DNA from 2 places in the Heyndrickxia sp. FSL K6-6286 genome. Region 2 is predicted to be linked to the other one. Evidence: a T-box and tRNA genes for the amino acid it is inferred to sense, from the RefSeq annotation. Region 2 holds a T-box; the other holds one or more tRNA genes.
What was found. The T-box of region 2 lies ahead of proS (proline--tRNA ligase). A T-box ahead of a tRNA ligase gene usually reads a tRNA of that ligase, here a tRNA-Pro.
Positions count from the first base shown of each region.

Region 1: it encodes a tRNA-Pro, which carries the amino acid that the T-box ahead of proS (proline--tRNA ligase) is inferred to sense. The anticodon was not compared.

Region 1 is NZ_CP152029.1:87,995-102,835, forward strand. It holds rRNA gene MHI39_RS00445 (16S ribosomal RNA) at 1-1,283, shown strand, start outside; rRNA gene MHI39_RS00450 (23S ribosomal RNA) at 1,589-4,556, shown strand; rRNA gene rrf (5S ribosomal RNA) at 4,631-4,747, shown strand; tRNA gene MHI39_RS00460 (tRNA-Val) at 4,754-4,829, shown strand; tRNA gene MHI39_RS00465 (tRNA-Thr) at 4,985-5,060, shown strand; tRNA gene MHI39_RS00470 (tRNA-Lys) at 5,074-5,149, shown strand; tRNA gene MHI39_RS00475 (tRNA-Leu) at 5,183-5,264, shown strand; tRNA gene MHI39_RS00480 (tRNA-Gly) at 5,280-5,354, shown strand; tRNA gene MHI39_RS00485 (tRNA-Leu) at 5,365-5,450, shown strand; tRNA gene MHI39_RS00490 (tRNA-Arg) at 5,510-5,586, shown strand; tRNA gene MHI39_RS00495 (tRNA-Pro) at 5,591-5,667, shown strand; tRNA gene MHI39_RS00500 (tRNA-Ala) at 5,678-5,753, shown strand; rRNA gene MHI39_RS00505 (16S ribosomal RNA) at 5,895-7,448, shown strand; rRNA gene MHI39_RS00510 (23S ribosomal RNA) at 7,754-10,721, shown strand; rRNA gene rrf (5S ribosomal RNA) at 10,796-10,912, shown strand; gene MHI39_RS00520 (CtsR family transcriptional regulator) at 11,250-11,711, shown strand; gene MHI39_RS00525 (UvrB/UvrC motif-containing protein) at 11,728-12,276, shown strand; gene MHI39_RS00530 (protein arginine kinase) at 12,273-13,349, shown strand; gene clpC (ATP-dependent protease ATP-binding subunit ClpC) at 13,362-14,841, shown strand, end outside.
Region 2 is NZ_CP152029.1:392,931-407,771, forward strand. It holds gene MHI39_RS02150 (DUF1850 domain-containing protein) at 1-264, shown strand, start outside; gene MHI39_RS02155 (TRAP transporter permease) at 233-2,194, shown strand; gene MHI39_RS02160 (GHKL domain-containing protein) at 2,151-3,224, opposite strand; gene MHI39_RS02165 (LytTR family DNA-binding domain-containing protein) at 3,285-3,986, opposite strand; gene MHI39_RS02170 (ATP-binding cassette domain-containing protein) at 4,147-4,890, shown strand; gene MHI39_RS02175 (ABC transporter permease) at 4,887-6,041, shown strand; gene MHI39_RS02180 (hypothetical protein) at 6,122-6,388, opposite strand; gene MHI39_RS02185 (TIGR01777 family oxidoreductase) at 6,570-7,475, shown strand; gene MHI39_RS02190 (AI-2E family transporter) at 7,698-8,732, shown strand; T-box leader at 8,798-9,005, shown strand; gene proS (proline--tRNA ligase) at 9,057-10,496, shown strand; gene istA (IS21 family transposase) at 11,054-12,343, shown strand; gene istB (IS21-like element helper ATPase IstB) at 12,336-13,109, shown strand; gene MHI39_RS02210 (hypothetical protein) at 13,114-13,269, shown strand; gene MHI39_RS02215 (hypothetical protein) at 14,342-14,841, opposite strand, start outside.

The DNA of each region.
Region 1 (14,841 bases), 300 kb from region 2:
ACGGCTCACCAAGGCGACGATGCGTAGCCGACTTGAGAGGGTGATCGGCCACACTGGGACTGAGACACGGCCCAGACTCCTACGGGAGGCAGCAGTAGGGAATCTTCCGCAATGGACGAAAGTCTGACGGAGCAACGCCGCGTGAGTGATGAAGGTTTTCGGATCGTAAAACTCTGTTGTTAGGGAAGAACAAGTATCGTTCGAATAGGGCGGTACCTTGACGGTACCTAACCAGAAAGCCACGGCTAACTACGTGCCAGCAGCCGCGGTAATACGTAGGTGGCAAGCGTTGTCCGGAATTATTGGGCGTAAAGCGCGCGCAGGCGGTTTCTTAAGTCTGATGTGAAATCTTGCGGCTCAACCGCAAGCGGCCATTGGAAACTGGGAGACTTGAGTGCAGAAGAGGAGAGTGGAATTCCACGTGTAGCGGTGAAATGCGTAGAGATGTGGAGGAACACCAGTGGCGAAGGCGACTCTCTGGTCTGTAACTGACGCTGAGGCGCGAAAGCGTGGGGAGCGAACAGGATTAGATACCCTGGTAGTCCACGCCGTAAACGATGAGTGCTAAGTGTTAGAGGGTTTCCGCCCTTTAGTGCTGCAGCTAACGCATTAAGCACTCCGCCTGGGGAGTACGGCCGCAAGGCTGAAACTCAAAGGAATTGACGGGGGCCCGCACAAGCGGTGGAGCATGTGGTTTAATTCGAAGCAACGCGAAGAACCTTACCAGGTCTTGACATCCTCTTGACCTCTCTAGAGATAGGGATTTCCCTTCGGGGACAAGAGTGACAGGTGGTGCATGGTTGTCGTCAGCTCGTGTCGTGAGATGTTGGGTTAAGTCCCGCAACGAGCGCAACCCTTGACCTTAGTTGCCAGCATTCAGTTGGGCACTCTAAGGTGACTGCCGGTGACAAACCGGAGGAAGGTGGGGATGACGTCAAATCATCATGCCCCTTATGACCTGGGCTACACACGTGCTACAATGGATGGTACAAAGGGCTGCAAGACCGCGAGGTTTAGCCAATCCCATAAAACCATTCTCAGTTCGGATTGTAGGCTGCAACTCGCCTACATGAAGCCGGAATCGCTAGTAATCGCGGATCAGCATGCCGCGGTGAATACGTTCCCGGGCCTTGTACACACCGCCCGTCACACCACGAGAGTTTGTAACACCCGAAGTCGGTGAGGTAACCTTTTGGAGCCAGCCGCCGAAGGTGGGACAGATGATTGGGGTGAAGTCGTAACAAGGTAGCCGTATCGGAAGGTGCGGCTGGATCACCTCCTTTCTAAGGAATATGGAAAACCACTTACGTGGTTCAGACGTCTTCTGTTTTGTTCAGTTTTGAAAGGTTAATCCTTTCAGTTTAATAGAGGTGAATTAGAAGCGAGAAGGTCGAGGAAGCAAGCGAATGAGCACCGGAACGTATTAAACATACGTGAGGATGTGAGTGAGTGCGCTGACGAAGAGATTCGAAGCTTATCATTCGCCGGATTGTTCTTTGAAAACTAGATATGTAAGAAGTAACCAAGTAATAACCGAGAATCGCCACTTTATGGATGAATCCATTAAGTAGTTTTAAATAACCTTTTAGGTTAAGTTAGTAAGGGCGCACGGTGAATGCCTTGGCACTAGGAGCCGATGAAGGACGGGACTAACACCGATATGCTTCGGGGAGCTGTAAGCGAGCTTTGATCCGGAGATTTCCGAATGGGGGAACCCACTGCCCGTAATGGGGTAGTATCCTTACTTGAATACATAGAGTAAGGAAGGCAGACCCGGGGAACTGAAACATCTAAGTACCCGGAGGAAGAGAAAGCAATTGCGATTTCCTGAGTAGCGGCGAGCGAAACGGAAGAAGCCCAAACCAAGAGGCTTGCCTCTTGGGGTTGTAGGACACTCTATACGGAGTTACAAAGGAACGGAGTAAATGAAGAGGTCTGGAAAGGCCCGTCAAAGAAGGTAACAACCCTGTAGTTGAAACTTCGTTCCCTCCAGAGTGGATCCTGAGTACGGCGGGACACGTGAAATCCCGTCGGAAGCAGGGAGGACCATCTCCCAAGGCTAAATACTCCCTAGTGACCGATAGTGAACCAGTACCGTGAGGGAAAGGTGAAAAGCACCCCGGGAGGGGAGTGAAAGAGAACCTGAAACCGTGTGCCTACAAGTAGTTAGAGCTCTATGCTTTATGCAGAGTGATAGCGTGCCTTTTGTAGAATGAACCGGCGAGTTACGATTTCATGCAAGGTTAAGCTGAAGAGGCGGAGCCGCAGCGAAAGCGAGTCTGAATAGGGCGATAGAGTATGAGGTCGTAGACCCGAAACCAGGTGATCTACCCATGTCCAGGGTGAAGGTAAGGTAACACTTACTGGAGGCCCGAACCCACGCACGTTGAAAAGTGCGGGGATGAGGTGTGGGTAGCGGAGAAATTCCAATCGAACTTGGAGATAGCTGGTTCTCTCCGAAATAGCTTTAGGGCTAGCCTTAAGGTAAGAGTCTTGGAGGTAGAGCACTGTTTGGACTAGGGGCCCTCATCGGGTTACCGAATTCAGACAAACTCCGAATGCCAATGACTTATCCTTAGGAGTCAGACTGCGAGTGATAAGATCCGTAGTCAAGAGGGAAACAGCCCAGACCACCAGCTAAGGTCCCAAAGTATACGTTAAGTGGAAAAGGATGTGGAGTTGCTTAGACAACCAGGATGTTGGCTTAGAAGCAGCCACCATTTAAAGAGTGCGTAATAGCTCACTGGTCGAGTGACTCTGCGCCGAAAATGTACCGGGGCTAAACGTATCACCGAAGCTGTGGATGGACATCAATGCATCTTTTCCTTCGGAAAAATGCTGGATGTCCGTGGTAGGAGAGCGTTCTAAGGGCTGCGAAGCTAGACCGTAAGGACTGGTGGAGCGCTTAGAAGTGAGAATGCCGGTATGAGTAGCGAAAGAAGGGTGAGAATCCCTTCCACCGAATGCCTAAGGTTTCCTGAGGAAGGCTCGTCCGCTCAGGGTTAGTCGGGACCTAAGCCGAGGCCGAAAGGCGTAGGCGATGGACAACAGGTTGATATTCCTGTACCACCTCTTCACCGTTTGAACGATGGGGGGACGCAGGAGGATAGGGTAAGCGCACTGCTGGAATAGTGCGTCCAAGCAGTTAGAGGGGTGACGAGGCAAATCCCGTCACCATATACCTTGAGCTGTGATGGCGAGGGAAATTTAGTACCGAAGTTCCTGATTCCACACTGCCTAGAAAATCCTCTAGTGAGGTGAAAGGTGCCCGTACCGCAAACCGACACAGGTAGGCGAGGAGAGAATCCTAAGGTGAGCGAGAGAACTCTCGTTAAGGAACTCGGCAAAATGACCCCGTAACTTCGGGAGAAGGGGTGCTCTGTTAGGGTGCAAGCCCGAGAGAGCCGCAGTGAATAGGCCCAGGCGACTGTTTAGCAAAAACACAGGTCTCTGCGAAGCCGTAAGGCGAAGTATAGGGGCTGACGCCTGCCCGGTGCTGGAAGGTTAAGAGGAGAGGTTAGTCGCAAGACGAAGCTTTGAATTGAAGCCCCAGTAAACGGCGGCCGTAACTATAACGGTCCTAAGGTAGCGAAATTCCTTGTCAGGTAAGTTCTGACCCGCACGAAAGGCGCAACGATCTGGGCACTGTCTCAACGAGAGACTCGGTGAAATTATAGTACCTGTGAAGATGCAGGTTACCCGCGACAGGACGGAAAGACCCCGTGGAGCTTTACTGCAGCTTGATATTGAATTTTGGTACAGCTTGTACAGGATAGGTAGGAGCCTTTGAAGCCGGAGCGCCAGCTTCGGTGGAGGCATCGGTGGGATACTACCCTGGCTGTATTGAAATTCTAACCCGCACCCCTGAATCGGGGTGGGAGACAGTGTCAGGCAGGCAGTTTGACTGGGGCGGTCGCCTCCTAAAAGGTAACGGAGGCGCCCAAAGGTTCCCTCAGAATGGTTGGAAATCATTCGCAGAGTGTAAAGGCACAAGGGAGCTTGACTGCGAGACCTACAAGTCGAGCAGGGACGAAAGTCGGGCTTAGTGATCCGGTGGTTCCGCATGGAAGGGCCATCGCTCAACGGATAAAAGCTACCCCGGGGATAACAGGCTTATCTCCCCCAAGAGTCCACATCGACGGGGAGGTTTGGCACCTCGATGTCGGCTCATCGCATCCTGGGGCTGTAGTCGGTCCCAAGGGTTGGGCTGTTCGCCCATTAAAGCGGTACGCGAGCTGGGTTCAGAACGTCGTGAGACAGTTCGGTCCCTATCCGTCGTGGGCGTAGGAAATTTGAGAGGAGCTGTCCTTAGTACGAGAGGACCGGGATGGACGCACCGCTGGTGTACCAGTTGTCTTGCCAAAGGCATCGCTGGGTAGCTATGTGCGGAAGGGATAAGTGCTGAAAGCATCTAAGCATGAAGCCCCCCTCAAGATGAGATTTCCCTTAGTTTATCTAAATAAGATCCCTGAAAGATGATCAGGTTGATAGGTTCGAGGTGGAAGTGTGGCGACACATGGAGCTGACGAATACTAATAGATCGAAGACTTAACCAAATAGATTTAAGGTTATGAACCGTTACTTCTTGATATATCTAGTTTTGAGGGAATAAGCCCTTAACAAAATATAGTCTGGTAATTATGGCAAGAAGGTCACACCCGTTCCCATCCCGAACACGGAAGTTAAGCTTCTTAGCGCCGATGGTAGTTGGGGGCTCTCCCCCTGCAAGAGTAGGACGTTGCCAGGCGATTATGGAGGATTAGCTCAGCTGGGAGAGCACCTGCCTTACAAGCAGGGGGTCGGCGGTTCGATCCCGTCATCCTCCACCATATATAATGCCGGCCTAGCTCAATTGGTAGAGCACGACCGAATAAACTACTTTGAAATACATCAGCGTACAGCTTGAGCTGCTGCTTGAATAAGCAAACTGAAAGCTGGACGACTATTATAACTAATCTCTGCTTGGGGATTATAATATACTAATGCCGGCCTAGCTCAATTGGTAGAGCAACTGACTTGTAATCAGTAGGTTGGGGGTTCAAGTCCTCTGGCCGGCACCACTTAGGTCATTACGAGCCATTAGCTCAGTTGGTAGAGCATCTGACTTTTAATCAGAGGGTCGAAGGTTCGAGTCCTTCATGGCTCACCATTGTTTTTTGTAACGAAAAACATTTTTCATAACGCGGGTGTGGCGGAATTGGCAGACGCACCAGACTTAGGATCTGGCGCCGCAAGGCGTGGGGGTTCGACTCCCTTCACCCGCATTATAAAATAAAGTCGCGGAAGTAGTTCAGTGGTAGAACACCACCTTGCCAAGGTGGGGGTCGCGGGTTCGAATCCCGTCTTCCGCTCCAAACAACCCTTGCCGGGGTGGCGGAACTGGCAGACGCACAGGACTTAAAATCCTGCGGTAGGTGACTACCGTACCGGTTCGATTCCGGTCCTCGGCACTTAGAATTTTTGCGTAGCAAAAGATTCTTCCATAATAGTTATAGTAAAATACAAGTATGCGCCCGTAGCTCAATTGGATAGAGCGTTTGACTACGGATCAAAAGGTTAGGGGTTCGACTCCTCTCGGGCGCGCCATGAACGGGAAGTAGCTCAGCTTGGTAGAGCACATGGTTTGGGACCATGGGGTCGCAGGTTCGAATCCTGTCTTCCCGACCATTATATAATTGGGGCCTTAGCTCAGCTGGGAGAGCGCCTGCTTTGCACGCAGGAGGTCAGCGGTTCGATCCCGCTAGGCTCCACCAAAAAAAGTGTTGACAACTTATTTAAAATGAGATATACTATAAAAGTTGTCGCTAAATGACGAAAGAAATTGATCTTTGAAAACTGAACAAAACGAAACGTCAATAAATTACTTTTATTTTATAAGAGCTATATCAAACATCTTTTTGGAGAGTTTGATCCTGGCTCAGGACGAACGCTGGCGGCGTGCCTAATACATGCAAGTCGAGCGAATCTGATGGGAGCTTGCTCCCTGATGATTAGCGGCGGACGGGTGAGTAACACGTGGGTAACCTGCCTGTAAGACTGGGATAACTCCGGGAAACCGGGGCTAATACCGGATAACTTTTTTCTTCGCATGAAGAAGAATTGAAAGATGGCTTTTCGCTATCACTTACAGATGGACCCGCGGCGCATTAGCTAGTTGGTGAGGTAACGGCTCACCAAGGCGACGATGCGTAGCCGACTTGAGAGGGTGATCGGCCACACTGGGACTGAGACACGGCCCAGACTCCTACGGGAGGCAGCAGTAGGGAATCTTCCGCAATGGACGAAAGTCTGACGGAGCAACGCCGCGTGAGTGATGAAGGTTTTCGGATCGTAAAACTCTGTTGTTAGGGAAGAACAAGTATCGTTCGAATAGGGCGGTACCTTGACGGTACCTAACCAGAAAGCCACGGCTAACTACGTGCCAGCAGCCGCGGTAATACGTAGGTGGCAAGCGTTGTCCGGAATTATTGGGCGTAAAGCGCGCGCAGGCGGTTTCTTAAGTCTGATGTGAAATCTTGCGGCTCAACCGCAAGCGGCCATTGGAAACTGGGAGACTTGAGTGCAGAAGAGGAGAGTGGAATTCCACGTGTAGCGGTGAAATGCGTAGAGATGTGGAGGAACACCAGTGGCGAAGGCGACTCTCTGGTCTGTAACTGACGCTGAGGCGCGAAAGCGTGGGGAGCGAACAGGATTAGATACCCTGGTAGTCCACGCCGTAAACGATGAGTGCTAAGTGTTAGAGGGTTTCCGCCCTTTAGTGCTGCAGCTAACGCATTAAGCACTCCGCCTGGGGAGTACGGCCGCAAGGCTGAAACTCAAAGGAATTGACGGGGGCCCGCACAAGCGGTGGAGCATGTGGTTTAATTCGAAGCAACGCGAAGAACCTTACCAGGTCTTGACATCCTCTTGACCTCTCTAGAGATAGGGATTTCCCTTCGGGGACAAGAGTGACAGGTGGTGCATGGTTGTCGTCAGCTCGTGTCGTGAGATGTTGGGTTAAGTCCCGCAACGAGCGCAACCCTTGACCTTAGTTGCCAGCATTCAGTTGGGCACTCTAAGGTGACTGCCGGTGACAAACCGGAGGAAGGTGGGGATGACGTCAAATCATCATGCCCCTTATGACCTGGGCTACACACGTGCTACAATGGATGGTACAAAGGGCTGCAAGACCGCGAGGTTTAGCCAATCCCATAAAACCATTCTCAGTTCGGATTGTAGGCTGCAACTCGCCTACATGAAGCCGGAATCGCTAGTAATCGCGGATCAGCATGCCGCGGTGAATACGTTCCCGGGCCTTGTACACACCGCCCGTCACACCACGAGAGTTTGTAACACCCGAAGTCGGTGAGGTAACCTTTTGGAGCCAGCCGCCGAAGGTGGGACAGATGATTGGGGTGAAGTCGTAACAAGGTAGCCGTATCGGAAGGTGCGGCTGGATCACCTCCTTTCTAAGGAATATGGAAAACCACTTACGTGGTTCAGACGTCTTCTGTTTTGTTCAGTTTTGAAAGGTTAATCCTTTCAGTTTAATAGAGGTGAATTAGAAGCGAGAAGGTCGAGGAAGCAAGCGAATGAGCACCGGAACGTATTAAACATACGTGAGGATGTGAGTGAGTGCGCTGACGAAGAGATTCGAAGCTTATCATTCGCCGGATTGTTCTTTGAAAACTAGATATGTAAGAAGTAACCAAGTAATAACCGAGAATCGCCACTTTATGGATGAATCCATTAAGTAGTTTTAAATAACCTTTTAGGTTAAGTTAGTAAGGGCGCACGGTGAATGCCTTGGCACTAGGAGCCGATGAAGGACGGGACTAACACCGATATGCTTCGGGGAGCTGTAAGCGAGCTTTGATCCGGAGATTTCCGAATGGGGGAACCCACTGCCCGTAATGGGGTAGTATCCTTACTTGAATACATAGAGTAAGGAAGGCAGACCCGGGGAACTGAAACATCTAAGTACCCGGAGGAAGAGAAAGCAATTGCGATTTCCTGAGTAGCGGCGAGCGAAACGGAAGAAGCCCAAACCAAGAGGCTTGCCTCTTGGGGTTGTAGGACACTCTATACGGAGTTACAAAGGAACGGAGTAAATGAAGAGGTCTGGAAAGGCCCGTCAAAGAAGGTAACAACCCTGTAGTTGAAACTTCGTTCCCTCCAGAGTGGATCCTGAGTACGGCGGGACACGTGAAATCCCGTCGGAAGCAGGGAGGACCATCTCCCAAGGCTAAATACTCCCTAGTGACCGATAGTGAACCAGTACCGTGAGGGAAAGGTGAAAAGCACCCCGGGAGGGGAGTGAAAGAGAACCTGAAACCGTGTGCCTACAAGTAGTTAGAGCTCTATGCTTTATGCAGAGTGATAGCGTGCCTTTTGTAGAATGAACCGGCGAGTTACGATTTCATGCAAGGTTAAGCTGAAGAGGCGGAGCCGCAGCGAAAGCGAGTCTGAATAGGGCGATAGAGTATGAGGTCGTAGACCCGAAACCAGGTGATCTACCCATGTCCAGGGTGAAGGTAAGGTAACACTTACTGGAGGCCCGAACCCACGCACGTTGAAAAGTGCGGGGATGAGGTGTGGGTAGCGGAGAAATTCCAATCGAACTTGGAGATAGCTGGTTCTCTCCGAAATAGCTTTAGGGCTAGCCTTAAGGTAAGAGTCTTGGAGGTAGAGCACTGTTTGGACTAGGGGCCCTCATCGGGTTACCGAATTCAGACAAACTCCGAATGCCAATGACTTATCCTTAGGAGTCAGACTGCGAGTGATAAGATCCGTAGTCAAGAGGGAAACAGCCCAGACCACCAGCTAAGGTCCCAAAGTATACGTTAAGTGGAAAAGGATGTGGAGTTGCTTAGACAACCAGGATGTTGGCTTAGAAGCAGCCACCATTTAAAGAGTGCGTAATAGCTCACTGGTCGAGTGACTCTGCGCCGAAAATGTACCGGGGCTAAACGTATCACCGAAGCTGTGGATGGACATCTATGCATCTTTTCCTTCGGAAAAATGCTGGATGTCCGTGGTAGGAGAGCGTTCTAAGGGCTGCGAAGCTAGACCGTAAGGACTGGTGGAGCGCTTAGAAGTGAGAATGCCGGTATGAGTAGCGAAAGAAGGGTGAGAATCCCTTCCACCGAATGCCTAAGGTTTCCTGAGGAAGGCTCGTCCGCTCAGGGTTAGTCGGGACCTAAGCCGAGGCCGAAAGGCGTAGGCGATGGACAACAGGTTGATATTCCTGTACCACCTCTTCACCGTTTGAACGATGGGGGGACGCAGGAGGATAGGGTAAGCGCACTGCTGGAATAGTGCGTCCAAGCAGTTAGAGGGGTGACGAGGCAAATCCCGTCACCATATACCTTGAGCTGTGATGGCGAGGGAAATTTAGTACCGAAGTTCCTGATTCCACACTGCCTAGAAAATCCTCTAGTGAGGTGAAAGGTGCCCGTACCGCAAACCGACACAGGTAGGCGAGGAGAGAATCCTAAGGTGAGCGAGAGAACTCTCGTTAAGGAACTCGGCAAAATGACCCCGTAACTTCGGGAGAAGGGGTGCTCTGTTAGGGTGCAAGCCCGAGAGAGCCGCAGTGAATAGGCCCAGGCGACTGTTTAGCAAAAACACAGGTCTCTGCGAAGCCGTAAGGCGAAGTATAGGGGCTGACGCCTGCCCGGTGCTGGAAGGTTAAGAGGAGAGGTTAGTCGCAAGACGAAGCTTTGAATTGAAGCCCCAGTAAACGGCGGCCGTAACTATAACGGTCCTAAGGTAGCGAAATTCCTTGTCAGGTAAGTTCTGACCCGCACGAAAGGCGCAACGATCTGGGCACTGTCTCAACGAGAGACTCGGTGAAATTATAGTACCTGTGAAGATGCAGGTTACCCGCGACAGGACGGAAAGACCCCGTGGAGCTTTACTGCAGCTTGATATTGAATTTTGGTACAGCTTGTACAGGATAGGTAGGAGCCTTTGAAGCCGGAGCGCCAGCTTCGGTGGAGGCATCGGTGGGATACTACCCTGGCTGTATTGAAATTCTAACCCGCACCCCTGAATCGGGGTGGGAGACAGTGTCAGGCAGGCAGTTTGACTGGGGCGGTCGCCTCCTAAAAGGTAACGGAGGCGCCCAAAGGTTCCCTCAGAATGGTTGGAAATCATTCGCAGAGTGTAAAGGCACAAGGGAGCTTGACTGCGAGACCTACAAGTCGAGCAGGGACGAAAGTCGGGCTTAGTGATCCGGTGGTTCCGCATGGAAGGGCCATCGCTCAACGGATAAAAGCTACCCCGGGGATAACAGGCTTATCTCCCCCAAGAGTCCACATCGACGGGGAGGTTTGGCACCTCGATGTCGGCTCATCGCATCCTGGGGCTGTAGTCGGTCCCAAGGGTTGGGCTGTTCGCCCATTAAAGCGGTACGCGAGCTGGGTTCAGAACGTCGTGAGACAGTTCGGTCCCTATCCGTCGTGGGCGTAGGAAATTTGAGAGGAGCTGTCCTTAGTACGAGAGGACCGGGATGGACGCACCGCTGGTGTACCAGTTGTCTTGCCAAAGGCATCGCTGGGTAGCTATGTGCGGAAGGGATAAGTGCTGAAAGCATCTAAGCATGAAGCCCCCCTCAAGATGAGATTTCCCTTAGTTTATCTAAATAAGATCCCTGAAAGATGATCAGGTTGATAGGTTCGAGGTGGAAGTGTGGCGACACATGGAGCTGACGAATACTAATAGATCGAAGACTTAACCAAATAGATTTAAGGTTATGAACCGTTACTTCTTGATATATCTAGTTTTGAGGGAATAAGCCCTTAACAAAATATAGTCTGGTAATTATGGCAAGAAGGTCACACCCGTTCCCATCCCGAACACGGAAGTTAAGCTTCTTAGCGCCGATGGTAGTTGGGGGCTCTCCCCCTGCAAGAGTAGGACGTTGCCAGGCGATTTGAAACCACAGAATAATTTATTCTGTGGTTTTTTTATGTCATTTTTTAATAAAGCGAATAAAAAATATGGTTTTATTTCCTGCACATGTGGTAAAACTAATGAATATAATCATGTTGCGAATATATAAAGATTAGATAAAAATTGACTAGTATTTTTGGTAAACCTAGTAAAAACGAGTATACATTGACTGGTGCCCGCCTGTTCATTTATGTTAGACAGGGTGGAAATTTCAGTTATCACCACTGACTAAGTTGCTTGCGCTTTTCTGATACCTTCATGTATAATTAAAGTCAAATATAGTCAAAGTCAAGTCGTAGAAGGAGGTGGACTTGATGAAAAATATATCGGATATTATTGAAAGTTATCTTAAACAGGTTTTGGAAATGAATGGTAGTGAAATTGTGGAAATAAAAAGAAGTGAAATTGCCGATAAATTTCAATGTGTACCTTCCCAGATTAACTACGTAATCAATACCAGATTCACTATAGAAAGAGGATATGTAGTTGAAAGTAAAAGAGGTGGTGGAGGATATATTCGTATTATTAAGGTTAAACCTCACGATCAGGCACAATTAATTGATCATTTATTACTATTAGTAAAGTCCAGAGTATCCCAATCAAATGCTGAGGATGTGATTATTCGTTTGGTTGAAGAAGAAGTTATTTCGAAAAGAGAAGCGAAAATTATGTTAAGCGTAATGGACCGTTCAGTTCTTTATTTGGACCTTCCAGAAAGAGACCAATTAAGAGCTAGAATGTTAACGGCTATGCTAATGACTTTAAAATATAAATAATATAGAGGTGAGTAAAATGATTTGTCAGGAGTGTAATGAAAGACCGGCAACTCTTCATTTTACCAAAATTATTAATGGAGAAAAAACCGAATTCCATTACTGTGAGAAATGTGCACAGGAAAAAGGTGAGATGTTTATGTTTGAGGGGGAACCTGGATTCTCTATTAACAATATAATTGCAGGATTATTAAATTTTGATCCAGTTTTTCAACAAGCAAAACAAGGCACAATTCAAAAAAATGAAATTTTGCAATGTCCGAATTGTAAAATGACATTTAAACAATTTGTTAATATTGGACGCTTTGGTTGTTCCACATGTTATGAAACCTTTAATGAACGATTACATCCGATTATAAAAAGGCTTCATAGTGGAAATATCGAACACCATGGTAAAGTACCGAAAAGAATTGGAGGCGCTGTTCATATAAAGAGGCAAATCCAACAGTTAAAATTAGATTTACAGCAAGCAATAAATCATGAAGAATTCGAAAAGGCTGCTGATATTCGAGATCAAGTTCGAGCCTTAGAGAGTTCACTTCTGAATGATGGGAGGGAAACCTCATGAGTTTAGAAAAATTCATTAGTCAAGCAGTAAGTTCATGGATGAGTAAAGAGGGACCAGATTCTGATATTGTGCTAAGTTCAAGAATTCGATTAGCTCGAAACTTCAAGGACTATAAATTCCCGACATTGTTTAGTAATGAGGAAGCAAGAGAAATTATATCTAAAGTAGAATCAGTTTTACATACTGATTTCCATCTCGAAGGCAATCAAGTAGAATTACTTAAAATGGATCAGCTACAAGCTTTACAGAAGAAGGTGTTAGTCGAAAAACATCTTATTAGCCCGAATTTAGCAGATGATTCTTCACATGGTGCAGTGATTTTATCAGGTGAAGAGGATGTTAGTATAATGATTAATGAGGAAGACCATATACGGATACAATGCTTATTTCCTGGTCTACAACTAAAAGAAGCTTTAGATAAGGCAAATAAAATTGATGATTTAATGGAAGAACATATTGATTATGCATATAGTGAAAAGCTGGGATATTTGACAAGCTGTCCAACTAATGTCGGCACAGGATTAAGAGCATCAGTTATGGTTCACTTACCTGGACTTATCCTTACTCAACAAATGAATCGTATTATTCCTGCTATTAATCAATTAGGATTAGTGGTTCGTGGAATTTATGGAGAAGGCAGCGAGGCATTGGGTAATATTTTTCAAATTTCTAATCAAATTACATTAGGTAAATCTGAAACAGATATTGTCGAGGATTTAATTAGTGTTGTTCAACAGATCATTGCACAAGAAAGGTCCGCAAGAGAAGCATTGATTAAAACCTCTAACATACAATTAGAAGATAGAGTTTTCAGGTCTTATGGTGTATTGACCAATAGTAGAATAATTGAATCAAAGGAAGCGTCACAATGCTTGTCCGATGTTCGTTTAGGGATTGATACAGGCTATATCAAAAATGTATCTAAAAATATCTTAAATGAATTAATGATCTTTACACAACCAGGTTTTTTACAACAATATGCTGGTGGTCCATTGCGTCCCTATGAAAGAGATATTCGCAGAGCAACACTTATAAGAGAACGTTTAAAACTTGAAGAGATGAATAACGGCTAGGAGGAGATTAATATGATGTTTGGACGATTTACTGAAAGAGCACAAAAAGTATTAGCTTTATCTCAAGAAGAAGCCATTCGATTAAAGCATAATAATATCGGTACTGAACACATTCTTCTTGGATTAGTTCAAGAGGGTGAAGGAATTGCTGCAAAGGCATTATATGGACTTGGACTTAGTCCCGAAAAAATCCAAGTAGAGGTGGAAAACTTAATAGGAAAGGGCCAGGATTCTGGGCAAAATATTCATTATACACCACGTGCAAAAAAGGTCATTGAATTATCCATGGATGAAGCTCGAAAACTAGGTCATTCCTATGTTGGTACAGAGCACATTTTATTAGGTCTTATACGTGAGGGAGAAGGAGTCGCGGCTAGAGTACTGAATAATTTAGGTGTGAGCTTGAACAAAGCTAGACAACAGGTTCTTCAATTACTTGGAAGTAATGAAGCGGGAACCCATCAAGGAGGGAACACATCAAGTGCTAACACTCCTACCCTTGATAGCCTAGCACGTGACTTAACTGCTATTGCAAGAGAAGAAACACTAGATCCCGTTATCGGAAGAAGCAAAGAAATTCAGCGTGTAATTGAAGTACTAAGCAGACGAACAAAGAACAATCCAGTCCTTATTGGAGAACCTGGAGTTGGGAAAACAGCTATAGCAGAAGGGTTGGCACAGCAAATTGTTAATAATGAGGTGCCGGAGACGCTTCGCGATAAACGCGTAATGACTTTGGATATGGGAACAGTTGTTGCTGGGACAAAGTACCGTGGAGAGTTTGAGGATCGCTTGAAAAAGGTAATGGACGAAATCCGACAAGCTGGAAATATTATTTTATTTATCGATGAGCTTCATACTTTAATTGGTGCAGGTGGAGCAGAGGGAGCCATCGATGCTTCAAATATATTAAAGCCATCATTGGCACGTGGGGAGCTTCAATGTATTGGTGCAACAACATTGGATGAATATCGTAAATATATCGAAAAGGATGCAGCATTAGAACGAAGATTTCAACCAATTCAAGTAGATGAGCCTTCAACTGACGAGTCTATTCAAATATTAAAAGGATTAAGGGATCGATATGAAGCACATCACCGTGTATCTATTACAGATGATGCAATTGAGGCAGCTGTAAAACTATCTGATCGTTATATTTCTGATCGGTTTCTGCCAGATAAAGCAATTGATTTAATCGACGAAGCTGGTTCAAAAGTCCGTTTACGATCATTTACAACGCCACCAAATTTAAAAGAGCTTGAACTCAAATTGGAGGAAATCAGGAAGGAAAAAGACGCAGCTGTTCAAAGTCAAGAGTTCGAAAAAGCCGCATCTTTAAGGGATTCTGAACAACGTTTACGTGAAAAATTGGAAGAAACGAAAAAGACTTGGAAGGAAAAACAAGGCCAAGAAAATAGTGAAGTAACCGTTGAAGATATTGCAACAGTAGTTGCAAGTTGGACTGGAATTCCTGTTTCAAAGCTGGCGCAAA
Region 2 (14,841 bases):
GAGGCCGAAGACGGAGAAGTTTTTATTCAAAAAAATGGACATTATTATATAAAAAATATGAAAAGGGATTTTCGGAAATTTCATTTAAGTACGGGGCAGGTTGTCGCTAATCATCGCCTCATATACAAAAATAAAATCTATCCTTTTAAAAATTTTATTAAACCAGGAACCATCATAACGATTGAGGTTAAGAAGCTATCACTGCTTCAACTATTGAAAGGAGTGAACATCGTTGGAAAAGGAACAACTAAAGACGATTTCTGAAGAAGAACAACAGAAACTTTTAGAACAATTTGATCCAGAATCAAATACAAGAAAATTGAAAGGTGTATTTAAGTGGATTGTGTTCATTGGACTAATCGCTTTTTCAATCTTTCAAGTCTATTTTTCACTGTTTCAGGTATTGCCAATCCAAAAGCTATTATCCATCCACCTTGGATTTGCTTTAGCACTTATTTTCTTACTCTTCCCCGCGCGGAAAAAAACGAAAAAGAAATTTAGTGTTGCATGGTATGATTTAATTTTGTCTATTCTTTCAGTAGGCGTTGGTGCATACCTACCTCTAATGTTCGATACGATCGTAAACCGAATCGGGGTTATGACAACCCTTGATTTTACAGTGGGACTATTAGGGATACTTTTAGTATTAGAGGCAACGAGAAGAGCAGTAGGATTGCCGATTATGATTATTGCCCTAGTTTTTTTGGCCTATGCTTATTTCGGACCGTATATGCCAGGATTCTTTATCCATCGTGGATTAGATCTCGAGTCCATGGTGCAGACGATGTTCTTTACAACTGAAGGGATATTTGGCACCCCATTAAAGGTTTCCGGAACCTATATTTTCTTATTCCTTCTGTTCGGTGCATTTCTCATTAGAACAGGAGTTGGGCAATATTTCAATGACTTGGCGTGCTCCATTGCTGGAAAAAGAATCGGGGGTCCAGCGAAGGTTGCAGTATTTTCTAGTGCACTCCAAGGAACAATTAGTGGGAGTTCTGTATCTAATGTAGTAACATCAGGATCGTTTACGATTCCAATGATGAAAAAATTGGGCTACCGTAAGGAATTTGCCGGTGCAGTTGAGGCAGCAGCTTCAACAGGAGGACAAATCATGCCACCGATTATGGGGGCTGCTGCCTTTTTAATGGTTGACTTTATCCCGGGAATGACATATTGGACAATAGCAAAAGCGGCTGCTATACCAGCAATACTTTACTTTGCAGGGATTTGGATTATGACTCATTTGGAAGCAAAACGTACAGGTTTGAAAGGACTTTCAGATGAGGAAATGCCTGATCGTAAAGAAGTATTGAAAAAAATATATTTATTAATTCCAATATTAGTAGTAGTCGTACTACTATTTAGTGGTATGAGTATTATGAGAGCGGCATTATGGTCCATAGTTTCAACTGTTGTAGTGAGTGCGATTCGTAAAGATACTCGAATCGGTGTTAAAGATGCTATTATTGCTTTAGCAGAAGGAGCAAAATCAGCATTATCTGTTGCAGCAGCTACCGCTTGTGCAGGTATAATCGTAGGAGTTGTAACGAAAACAGGATTAGGCTTAAAATTAGCAAATGGTCTTGTTGATTTAGCAGACGAAAAATTATTACTGACACTAATTTTTACTATGATTACATCATTAATTTTAGGAATGGGTTCTCCGACAACGGCAAACTATGTAATAACATCAACCATTGCTGCACCAGCGATTATCGCTTTGCAAGTACCTGAATTAGCAGCGCATATGTTTGTGTTTTATTTCGGGATTGTCGCTGATATCACTCCGCCTGTTGCTCTTGCAGCCTTCGCTGCTTCTGGGATATCTGGTGGGGAACCGATACGAACGGGAATAAATTCATCAAAGCTTGCAATAGCGGCATTTATTATCCCATATATGTTTGTATTTTCACCGGAACTATTAATGATTGATACGACCTTTTTTAACTTAGTTTGGGTAATTATTACTGCTTTCTGTGGAATGATTGCTATTGGTGGATGCTTCATTGGATTTTGGTATCGAAAGCTAAATATTATTGAAAGACTTTTATCACTTGCAGGGGGATTATTGTTAATCTATCCTGAAGGTATTTCTGATATTATTGGTCTCTGTATTTTTGTTGGGATGATTGTTCTACAATTCTTAACTAAACAAAAGGATAAGAACATGAAAACACCAGCCAGTGCATGATATGCAAGCAGATAAAGGGGATGTCTGAAGTATTATGACATCCCCTTTGTATCGTTTGAAGATATTCCTCAACAATCGGAAACTTAACTTTAATAGCCATTTCATTGCCATTATAGGAATAGCTGATATTTCCATTATAACGCTTAATAATGTCATAAATAATGAATGTCCCCAGTCCCTCATGATTCCCAGCTTTAGTCGTTTGATTGAATCGTTGAAATAAATGATCGGCAATTTCGTTTGGCAATTCTGTTGTTGAATTCTTGATTTCGAAAATAAAGAACCCTTTTTGTTTTCTGGTTGAGCAAATAATCTTTTTTTCCTTACTAATTGCAGCTGCATCTAGTGCATTGTCTAGTAAATTAGATATTAAATTAACTTGGTCGACTGGTGGTAACGGGATATGGGATATTGGTTGATTCGAGTGTAAATTCAACTTGATTTTATCGTAATGAGACCGTGCGACAGCTTTTAAAAGAACAGCAGTCATGTGGCTCGATTCCCCTTGTATTGTGCCATTGACTGTTTGATAATCCTGTACCAAGGATTTCATATATTGATGTGCTTGATCATATTCTTTACTTTCAAACATATAATCCAAGGCATTGACATGCTTTAAAAAATCATGACGCTGTATACGTAAGTGCTGCACCGATTGATTGAAATGTTTTATTTCCTCTTGAATCGCATCAATTCTCCTTTGATATAGATAACTGTTTAAGCTAAGATAATTGATTAGATAATACATAAGATTCATTCCTGCGAGTAGGAAGATTACGCTAGTAATCTGTTTCGTCGCAAGTATACTTGCGATCATAAGTCCTTGGAAAAAGATGAAGCAGCAAAGAATAAGAAGGGATAGATCATTACTAATCGTCATTTTTCTTTTAAAATAGCCGAAGATGAAAACAGATACTAGTAAAAATATAATAGAAATAATAGCTGAGTTATGGGATTTTATAATAAACAATAAGGCTACTAGAATACTATTCATACTAAAATATAATAAATGAAGCAGGTTGGTTTTCAACACGGTAGCTCCTTTTGCAACTTGATATGTAAAGTCACTAGCCAGTTTTTGAGAAAGGTTTTAGTAATAATTTTTTTGTAATTGTTCTACATTCACTTTCGTCATCATGGCTGTTTTTTCAGTGTGATGGAAATGGACAATATAAGACTGTTTCGTGTAAAGAGAAAAGTTTTTGATATATTGTATATTAATAATAAAACCACGGTGTCCCCGAATAAAGCTTTTGTTTGTTAACTTTGATTCTAATTCCCCTAAAGTTTGATAGGTTTGGAATTCTCCTATTTTTGTGACGATTGTTGTTGATCGACCTGTTCGTTCAATAAAAATAATCTCCTGCTTTTCGATCATATGTATATCAGATTTATACTTTAACATCATTTTATCTGTTTCTAACTTCTCTGCATTGACGTGATTGAATCGATGAATGCCTTTTAATAACCGCTCTTTAGAGTAGGGCTTTAAAATATAATCCAATACATTCAACTCGAAGGCATGTACGGCATATGCACTATATCCTGTTACAAAGATAATACGAATATTTAAGGCATTCGTATGTACAAAGTCTGCTAATTCATAACCGGATAATTTTGGCATTTCAATGTCAGTAATGAGAAGATCAATCTCTGTTGTTTTCAGTAATGAGTAGGCATGTTCGGAATTATTCGTAGCGAAGACAATTTTAATCTCCTCTTCTTTTTCCAAAATCGTTTGTAGTTTTTCTAAATCATATGCTTGATCATCCACTAAGCCAATCTTTATCATATACCCCACTCTTTACCAATAATAATATTTATATTGTACCAGATTCATCATGAAATTTGACCTATTCATGACATGAAAAAGACGTTTTGCGACATTTTTGAAGTCGGGAAAATGGTTATCGAGTATGATTAACATATCAAAAGGGCTGGAGGGATATCGAATGATTGAAATAAATAATGTTTCCCGAACATTTAAGGAAAAAAAGCAGGAAATTCATGCTGTTCAAAATGTAAGTTTTACAATCCCAACGGGTGAGGTTGTTGGTTTACTCGGTGAAAATGGGGCAGGAAAAACAACATTATTACGGATGATCGCGACTATTTTAGAACCTACAAAAGGAGAAATTATTATAGATGGAAAAAATACTAGTCAGCAAACGATGGAAATAAAAAGGAAAATCGGGGTTCTTTTCGGTAGTGAAACAGGATTGTACGACCGGTTAACCGCGAAGGAAAATCTCCAATATTTTGCCAAACTATATGGCTTAAGCAAACATGAATCAAATGTGCGAATTGAAAATCTTGCGAAACGGTTTGGAATGAAGGAATATCTTGACCGAAAAGTAGGGGGGTTTTCTAAAGGAATGCGTCAAAAGGTAGCGATTGCTCGGACACTGATTCATAATCCAGATGTGATTCTTTTAGATGAGCCGACTACAGGTTTAGATATTACTTCTGCAAATATGTTTCGAGAGCTTATTCATCACTTGCGTAAAGAGGGAAAGACCATCGTATTCTCTAGTCATATTATGGAAGAGGTTGAACAGCTATGTCAGACCATTGTTATGATTCATAAGGGAAATTTGATCTATCATGGTTCCCTTCAGGAGCTGTATCAACAAGAAGAAACCGAGAATTTAAATTATATCTTTATGTCACGTATAGTGAGAGGTGAAACGGTATGATTTGGAATGTTTATCTGAAAGAGTTGAAGGATGCCTTTCGTGATCGAAAAACAATCTTCCTAAGCATTATTATCCCTATTTTGTTTAATATCGGTATTGTGTTTTTTATCGATAATTATATTCAGTCTGATAAGGAAGGGGATAGCATATCTGTATCGATCAATGAACATACAGATACAGAAATTATTAATTGGTTTAAAGGTATCAAACAGTTGGATATTAACTTATCTGATGATCCCCTACATGAGGTGAAAGAAGGTAAGGCATTAATTGCCATTGATGTAAAAGAAGGAGCAAATCAAGTACCAGACATTACTGTTTATAGCGAACCGACAAGTAGTAAAGGAAGCTCGGCTACTGATATGATTCTAGGTTTACTTTCTTCCAAGAAGAATGAACAAATTATAGAGAAACTGGGGGAAGCAAATGTAAGCAGTTCGATTATGGAACCCTTCACCTTTAAACAGCAATCAGTTACAGGTGAAAAAGATACAATGTCTAAATATATGATTTCTATCATGGCACAGCTTGTTATTGTTTTAGGTGTTTTAATGGGAGGACTACCGGCATCAAGTGACTTATTCGCCGGTGAAAAGGAAAGAAAAACAATGGAGGCATTAATGATGACTCCTGTGAAGAGAATTCATATTTTAGTAGGAAAATGGTTTACGATTGCAACTCTTGGAATGATTAGTGGCATTTTTTCTGTACTAACTTTAGTAGCTTTTGTTCAATTATTTACGTCTAATATGAAAGAAGCTCTTCAGCTTGACCAGCATATCACTGCATTTATAAGTAGTTTAGCTGTAGGTATAATTGTATTTGCTTTTCTAGTTTCCGCATTACAGATGGTCCTTAGCATGGCAGCAAATACGATGAAGGAAGCACAAAACTATGTATCACCTGTAATGATGGTATCTATGATTCCATACTTTCTTTTAATTGGTATCACACCAAATGAATTTCAACCTTATCACTTTATTATTCCATTTATGAATATTTACGCCCTTATTAAGCAATTAATCTATGGCATTTATGATTTAAATAGTATCTTATTAGTAGCTGGAAGCTCCATTTTATTTATCGCAATTACATTTACGATTGCTTCCCTAATGTTCCAAAAGAGTAAGTGGGTTCTTGGGAAATCTTAATAAAACTAGAGAAAGAGGGTGATCGATGATCATCCTTTTTTCTATGGACTCGTGATGTCATTTCTGAAAATGGCGGAATACTATTCTCCACCATCATCCCCTCCGACATCGCTGTCGTCATTTTCTATCCCATCGATTGTTCCAGTGCTATTATTATCAAAAAAGTCATTTATAGTATCAATAAAGCCTTTTTTGTGATTCTTACTTATTGGAGGAGAATGAATAAAGCTCTCAAATGTAAATATCTGAATAGCCTTTTGTTTGTGCTTTGAAATAAAAGAAAGACAAATAATTAATAGAATTATTATTAGTAGTATGCTAAAACACAAAATCATGAACGTATTCAAAACCATCACTCTCCTTGTCCTTTTTTGATAAATATGAAGATTTTCGTTTTATAATACATAAATCAATAAGTTTTTTATCATTTCCTTTAATAAAGTTAAAAGATTACACTAGATATACCTTATAAATGTGCATATACATTGGATAAATGGACGATAACTGATAGGGAAAAGGGGAGAGCATATGCATATAGTGATTGCAGGTGGAAGTGGTTTTATAGGTAAAAAAATACAGAAGTTTCTTTTGGGGAATGGGCATCAAGTAACAATTTTAACGAGGAATCCAAATAAAACGAATCAAACAAGGGGATTATCTGCAGTAGAATGGCTTCAAAAAGATAGTAGACCTGAGAAGGAGTTAAAAGAGGTCGATGCTATTATCAATCTAGCGGGAGAGTCTATTAATGGGTTACGCTGGACAAATAAAAAGAAGTATGAAATTGTTCATAGCAGAATGACAGCAACGAACGAAATTGTGCGAATGATGAACGAATTACATCCGAAACCTCAAGTTCTAATTAATGCATCAGCTATCGGTTATTATGGAATGTCTAAAACACAAGAATTCACTGAGGTGAATAACGATGAAGCACCGGACTTTCTAGCAACAGTAGTCCGGAAGTGGGAGAATGCAGCGGCAAAGGCGAGAAATACTGGTACACGAGTAGTCTTTGCAAGATTTGGTTTAGTTTTAGGAAATGGTGGGGCATTACCTCTCATGCTGCTTCCATATAAAATGAAAATTGGTGGGACGATTGGAACAGGAGAGCAGTGGGTATCATGGATACATGTAGAAGATGTTGTCCGAATGCTGTACTTTGCTATCCTTCATAAGGAGATTGAAGGTCCTTTAAATGTAACTGCTCCAAATCCTGTAACGATGCGACAGTTTGGAAAAGCTATCTCTTCCGTCATGCACTCACCACATTGGTTACCAGTTCCAAGTTGGGTATTGAAATTAGGGCTTGGCGAAATGAGTAGCATGCTATTGGAGGGGCAGAAGGTTATACCGGAAAAATCATTGCGATACGATTTTAAATTTCATTTTCCACAACTCGAAAGGGCGTTGGAAGAAATAGTTTACACATAATTTGAATGGGACAACATCATTATTTCATATATTAAGAAAAGAGAAGTGCTTTAGCTAGACTTGATAAGCAGGACAAATTTATTACTAAAAAATGTATTGAATAAGATACTTTTGTATCTATTTAAAAAAATCAAGTCTTTTTTTGAGTATATAGTATGAAAGTATGAGAAAATGAAGTATTATGATGTTGAAGAAGCTAATATTTAGGGGGAAAAAAGGATAATGACAGAGTTTGTTAGCAGTTTTTTTAAAAAAAGAGGAGTGAAGCGCCTTATTATATTTGCTTTAATTGCACTCATTTTATATTTTCTGAGAAGCATGATGAATTTAATACTGCTAACATTTATATTTGCCTTTTTAATGGATCGTCTATCAGAATTTGTAGCGAAACGATTGCCGATTCATCGGAAGGTGGTCGTCGTCGTCCTTTATATTGCGATTGTCGGCTTACTATCTCTTGGAATTGTCAAATATCTACCCGTTCTCATTGCGGAAATTACACAATTAGTTAGGCAGCTTTTTGATTTTTACTCACAACCACAAGAAAATGTTGTCATAAACTATATTGTAAAACAGATACAAGAGAAAGATGAAATTACTAACTTTTTAAAACAAGGATTTACTTTCCTCCTTGGTTATTTTACAAATGTAAGTAAAGTAAGTGTAGATGTTTTCTTATCACTGATATTAAGTATTTTCTATCTTTTAGAAAAGGAACGTCTCATCGATTTTACAAAAAAGTTTAAAGAGAGTAAAGTCGGTCCATTTTATGATGAGATCGAGTTCTTTAGTAAGAAATTTGTATCAACTTTCGGTAAGGTAATTGAAGCCCAGTTTATTATTGCGATTGTGAACACGGTTCTTACAACGATTGCTTTATCTATTATGGGATTCCCGCAGCTATTTGGATTAGCGATTATGATTTTCTTTTTAGGTCTAATCCCTGTTGCAGGTGTAATTATTTCACTTGTCCCACTATGCTTTATCGCTTATAGTATTGGTGGACCTATTCAAGTTCTTTATGTAGTGGTTATCGTGGCAGTTGTCCATGCGGTTGAAGCGTATGTTTTAAATCCCAAACTTATGTCATCGAAAACAAATCTACCCGTATTTTATACATTTATTGTATTAATCTTCTCAGAGCACTTCTTCGGTGTATGGGGGTTAATTCTTGGAATTCCAGTCTTCGTTTTCCTTTTGGATGTATTAGATGTGAAAAATGAAAAAGAGAAAAAACTCATCAAACGTAAAAAATAAAATTTATTTTTCATCTACTTGACTTTGTCGTAAATAATTAGTATATTTTTGTAAAAATTATAAATCAAAAAACGTCGATAAGGATTAGTAAAATGTCCCGTCTTTTTTAGAGAGGAAACGGTTGGTGCAAGTTTCCAAAAGGCCCATTTGAACCTGCCTTTGAGTTCTGTATCGATTGACTAAGATACGTGCGGTTATTCAAAACCGTTATCAGTAAAGAGTGTACAGCTAAGCTGTAAATAAGGGTGGTACCACCAGGCCTCGGTCCCTTTTCTAGGGACGGAGGTCTTTTTGCGTTTAAGAAAACATTTGAGAGGAAGTTGAATCATGGCAAAGGATAAGAAATTTGTCGAAGAAATTACTGCAATGGAAGATGATTTTGCACAATGGTACACAGATGTTGTAAAGAAAGCAGATTTAGTAGATTACTCCTCTGTAAGAGGGTCAATGATTATTCGTCCGTATGGTTTTGCCATTTGGGAAAATGTTCGTGATGTGCTAGATGGGAAAATTAAAGAAACGGGTCATGAAAATATTTATATGCCATTATTGATTCCTGAGAGCCTATTGCAAAAGGAAAAGGATCATATTGAAGGCTTTGCTCCAGAGGTAGCTTGGGTTACACATGGCGGCTCTGAGGAACTAGCTGAACGTCTAGTTATTCGCCCGACATCAGAAGTATTATTCGGTGAGCATTATGCAAATATTATTCATTCCTATCGTGATCTACCAAAGCTATATAATCAATGGGCAAATGTGGTTCGTTGGGAGAAAACAACAAGACCATTTTTACGTTCTCTTGAATTCCTGTGGCAGGAAGGACATACATGTCACGCAACGAGTGAAGATGCTCAGGAAGAAACATCAAGAATGCTTGAAATGTATGCAGAAGTATGCGAGAAATACCTTGCGATTCCTGTTTTACGTGGACGTAAAACAGATAAGGAAAAATTTGCAGGTGCCGTTCATACATTAACGATTGAAAGCTTAATGCATGATGGAAAAGCATTACAATCAGGTACCTCACATTACTTAGGAACTGGCTTTGCTGAAGCATTTGGTATCCAATTCACAGATAAAAATGGCGAACTTCAAACGGTACATCAAACGTCATGGGGAATTACAACCCGCTTAATCGGAGCATTAATTATGGTTCATGGTGACAACCGTGGTTTAGTGGTACCACCTAAAATTGCACCAAAACAACTAATGATTGTACCAATTGCTCAACATAAAGAAGGCGTACTCGATAAAGCATATGAATTAAGAGATCAACTGAAAAAGGTAGCAAGAGTAGATATTGATGCTAGCGATAAAATGCCAGGCTGGAAATTTAATGAATATGAAATGAAGGGAATTCCACTACGTTTAGAAGTGGGCCCTAAAGATATTGAAAAAGGTCAAGTCGTACTTGCGCGTCGCGACACAGGTGAAAAAATCTTCGTAGCAATGGAAGATCTTGAAGCAAAAGTAGTTGAGCTTCTTGAAGATATCCAAAACAACCTTTTCGAAAAGGCAAAAGCACATCGTGAAGAAAAAACCAATATCGCATTAAATATGGACGAATTCAAAAAGGCTCTAGTCGAAAATCCTGGTTTTATCAAAGCTATGTGGTGCGGAGATGTAGCCTGCGAAAACTTCATTAAAGACGAAACATCCGCAACTTCACGCTGTATTCCTTTCGAAGAAGAAAAAGTATCGGATACATGTGTATGCTGTGGCGGCGAAGCGAAGCATTTAGTATACTGGGCAAAAGCTTATTAAATTAGATGTTAGAAAATGCAGATGGAAACATCTGCGTTTTTTTATTTGAATTGTGGAACCGGACTATAAAGGTTGGACTAAAAAACCGGATGATACCACACAACTGTGGGGGAACCACTAAAAAAGTGAGCGAACCAAAGAAGAAACAGGTCAAAATAAAGGATGAACCAAATAAAAAAGGGTGAAACCACACAAACGAGAGAGAACCACTTAAAAAAGTGAGCGAACCAATCAAAAAAAGAAGGAAACCGGTCAAAATAAAAGATGAACTAAATAAAAAAAGGATGAAACCCCACAAATGTGAGGGAACCACTAAAAAAAGTGAGTGAACCAAACAAAAAAAGAAGGAAACCGGTCAAAATAAAGGATGAACCAAATAAAGGAAGAGTGAAACCCCACAAACGAGAGAGAACCCCTTAAAAATGTAAGTGAACCAAACAAAAAAAGAAAGAAACCGGTCAAAATTATAAATGATACCCTAATCATGTACAGAAACGATTGTCTAAAAATGTACAATTTCGTCGATAATCTTGCATAATATTCTTGAGGTGAATATTGTGCATTTACAATTAAGTATTAATACAGATATTGAAATTAGTAGTCTTTTAGATTTGCCGAAATTAAAAATGTTGATGGAAAATTTAAAAATGAAAATTAATAAGAGTAGCCTGGCTCGGGATATGGGGGTTGATCGGCGTACGATTGATAAATATCTTTCGGGCTATGTACCCAAAACTTCCCGGAAATGCACATCAAAAATTGATGAATATTACGGGACCATTTCGCTGTTATTATCAGAGGATTCTAAACAAGTATTTTATTACAAAAGAGTACTATGGCAGTACTTAAAAGATAATCATGGGTTAAAGTGCGCTGCATCTACCTTTAGAGCTTATATATCATCTAAACCAGAATTTCAAAAGTATTTTGATTCTGGGAAGCCAAAGGGAACACACAGCGAAGTTATTCGCTTCGAAACACCGCCTGCTGAACAAGCACAATTAGATTGGAAAGAAAATATCCGATATATTACAAAAGATGGGGAAATCATCTATGTGAATATTGCCGTGTTGTTACTTGCATATTCAAGATTTAGAACATATTATTTATCCCTTTCAAAATCCCAAAGCGTCTTATTATCTTTCCTGACGGAAAGTTTTGAAGCGCTTGGGGGAGTTCCTAAAACGATTGTGACTGATAATATGAAAACTGTCATGGACGAGCCTCGAACCAAATACACGAAAGGAAAAGTAAATGTACGTTTTGATCAATTCGCACAGGATATGGGATTTAAAGTCAAACCCTGTATTGCCGGAAGACCCAATACAAAAGCCAAGATAGAAGCCCCAATGAAGATACTAGACGAGATACATGCTTATCAAGGAAAGTTTGACTACGAAGAGCTTCATCAATTTGTTCAAAAACTGTGCAATCGAATCAATCATAGCTACCATCAGGGAACAGGGAAAATACCTGTATTGGCATTAAAAAAAGAAAAAGATCTCTTATCCCCACTACCAAATGAAAGAATAAGAGACCACTATAAAATCGATCATACACTCGTTAAAGTAAATACTTCCAATATGATCACCTACAAATCCAATCAGTATTCAGTTCCAGCTGGATACATAGGAAAAACCGTAGGTTTACAAGTATATGATAATCATATCTTTGTTTATTATAACACGGATTTAATTGTCGAACATACCATTAGCCCGTTGAAAATCAATTACAAACAAGAACACTACATAGAAACATTGGCTAGGGGACTGACTTCTTCGACGAATATTGAAGAACTGGCAAAGAAAAATCTAGAGGCAATTAATGAGGTGTATAAAAATGAATAGTAGTTATGCAAAACTTGTACAAAATCTTGAATACTTAAAGTTAAAGCAGATGATCAATCATCTTGATGAAACAATTGATTTCATGACCATAAATCAACTTCCATTTGTAGATACATTAGTCAAACTCACTGATTACGAAATTGATATGAAGGAAATAAACATGGTGAGATCTATGGTAAAGGTTGGGGCATTTCCTCACATGAAAGAAGTAAAGGACTTTGATTTCAATTTTCAACCTTCCATAAATAAGCAACAGATATTAGATTTTACGACATTGCGATTTATTGAGTTAAAAGAAAACATCATTTTTCTTGGCCCAAGTGGGGTCGGGAAAACCCATTTAGCTACCTCAATTGGTATCGCTGCCGCTAAGAAAAGAACCAGTACGTATTTTATTAAATGTAATGATTTGATCATGAACTTGAAAAGGGCAAAACTAGAAAATCGGTTAGAAAATAGATTAAAGCATTATGCCAAATATAAGCTGCTTATTATCGATGAAATTGGATATCTTCCAATTGACGCGGAAGATGCAAAACTGTTTTTTCAGCTAATTGACATGAGATACGAAAAGAAAAGCACCATCCTAACTACAAATGCCAACTTTAAAATATGGGGAGAAATTTTCCAGGATCCCAAAATAGCCAATGCCATTTTAGATCGAGTCCTCCATCACGCAACTGTAGTCAATATAATAGGAGACTCATATCGTCTTAAAAATCATTTTGATAAAGAAAATGAACGAATGACTGAGAAAGGAGATTAATGGAATGGGTACTTATACAGCCATAGGGGCAACTAATTTTTTTCATTCGCACGAGGTAAAATGCAGCCAAAGTGATGTAGAAGAATGGATGAACAGCACAATCACGCTTAACAGAAATGACCAAGTTACTGAATGGGATATGTATGCTTTTAGTGATTGATGGCGATGCAAAGGAACGGCATATGAGCCAGGAATTGATGATCAAACGAAAATCGCAAGATTAATAGATGAGATAAAAAAGCTAAAAAATGAAAATGATAATTTAAAAGAAATAATATATAACCTAGAAGAACAGTTAGGAATACTACCATTTTAATCAAAATTTCCCCTTCCGAAAGGTAGGGGACTGATTAAATAAACACTTTACGTTTGCATTCACAAACATTATTGTACATTCTAAAACAATCAAAAATGTACATAATTCCGTTGACATTTATAAAAATAAAGGATGAACCAAAAAAAATAGGGTGAAACCCCACAAACGTGAGGAAACCACTAAAAAAAGAGAGAGAACCAATCAAAAAAAGAAGGAAACCGGTCAAAATAAAAGATGAACTAAATAAAAAAAAGGGTGAAACCCCACAAACGTGAGGAAACCACTAAAAAAAGAGAGCGAACCAAACAAAAAAAGAAGGAAACAGGTCAAAATAAAGGATGAACCAGATAAAAAAAGGGTGAAACCCCACAAACGAGAGAGAACCACTTAAAAATGTAAGTGAACCAAACAAAAAAAGAAGGAAACCGATAAAAAAATAAAAGATGAACTAAATAAAAAAAGGATGAAACCCCACAAACGAGAGGGAACCACTTAAAAAAGAGAGCGAACCAAACAAAAAAAGAAAGAAACCGGTCAAAATAAAGGATGAACCAAATAAAAAAAGGGTGAAACCCCACAAACGAGAGGGAACCCCTTAAAAATGAAAGTGAACCAAACAAGAAAAGAAAGAAACCGGTCAAAATAAAGGATGAACCAAATAAAAAAAGGATGAAACCCCACAAACGAGAGAGAACCACTTAAAAAAGTGAGAGAAACAAACAAGAAAAGAAAGAAACCGGTCAAAATAAAGGGTAAACCAAATAAAAAAAGGGTGAAACCCCACAAACGATAGAGAACCACTTAAAAAAGTAAGCGAACCAAACAAAAAAAGAAGGAAACAAGTCAAAAAAAAAGAAGAACCAAATAAAAAAAGGGTGACACCACTCAAATGTTAAGTGGTGTCACTTTAATCTTCCTAAAGCTTCCCTATAAAATCTAACTGTTCGATATCAGTGGTGTCTGTTACCCCGTCTAAAATTTTCTGCACATCTGAAAGTGTGTCCTGTAATAGAACGGATTCTCCTTTTTTTCCTGTGAAAGGTTCAGCTACATAAAAAGGTTGGGTTAAATAGGCTTCCAAGCGTTCCCCACGTTTATAGGTTTGAACTTCTGTAGTAGGTAGTTTTTCTATGCCGCTAACAGTGACAAGCGAACGCAATTCGCGGTATCGTCGTAAAAGCTTTTGAGCACGTTGTTGGATCATGAAGTGATTTTGATCTAGATGAGCACCCTCTAAAACGGATGATGTGGAGAAAATAGGATTAACTGCTGGAAAACGATGTCTTGCTGTTAGATCTGCATCAAATTGCCAAAGGGTCTCAAGTGGTCCGTAAGGTAATTCCTCATCAACAACTTCACCTGATAGATCAAGCAAGATGGTTGTTACATTTTCTACACCGATATTTTGCAATCGTT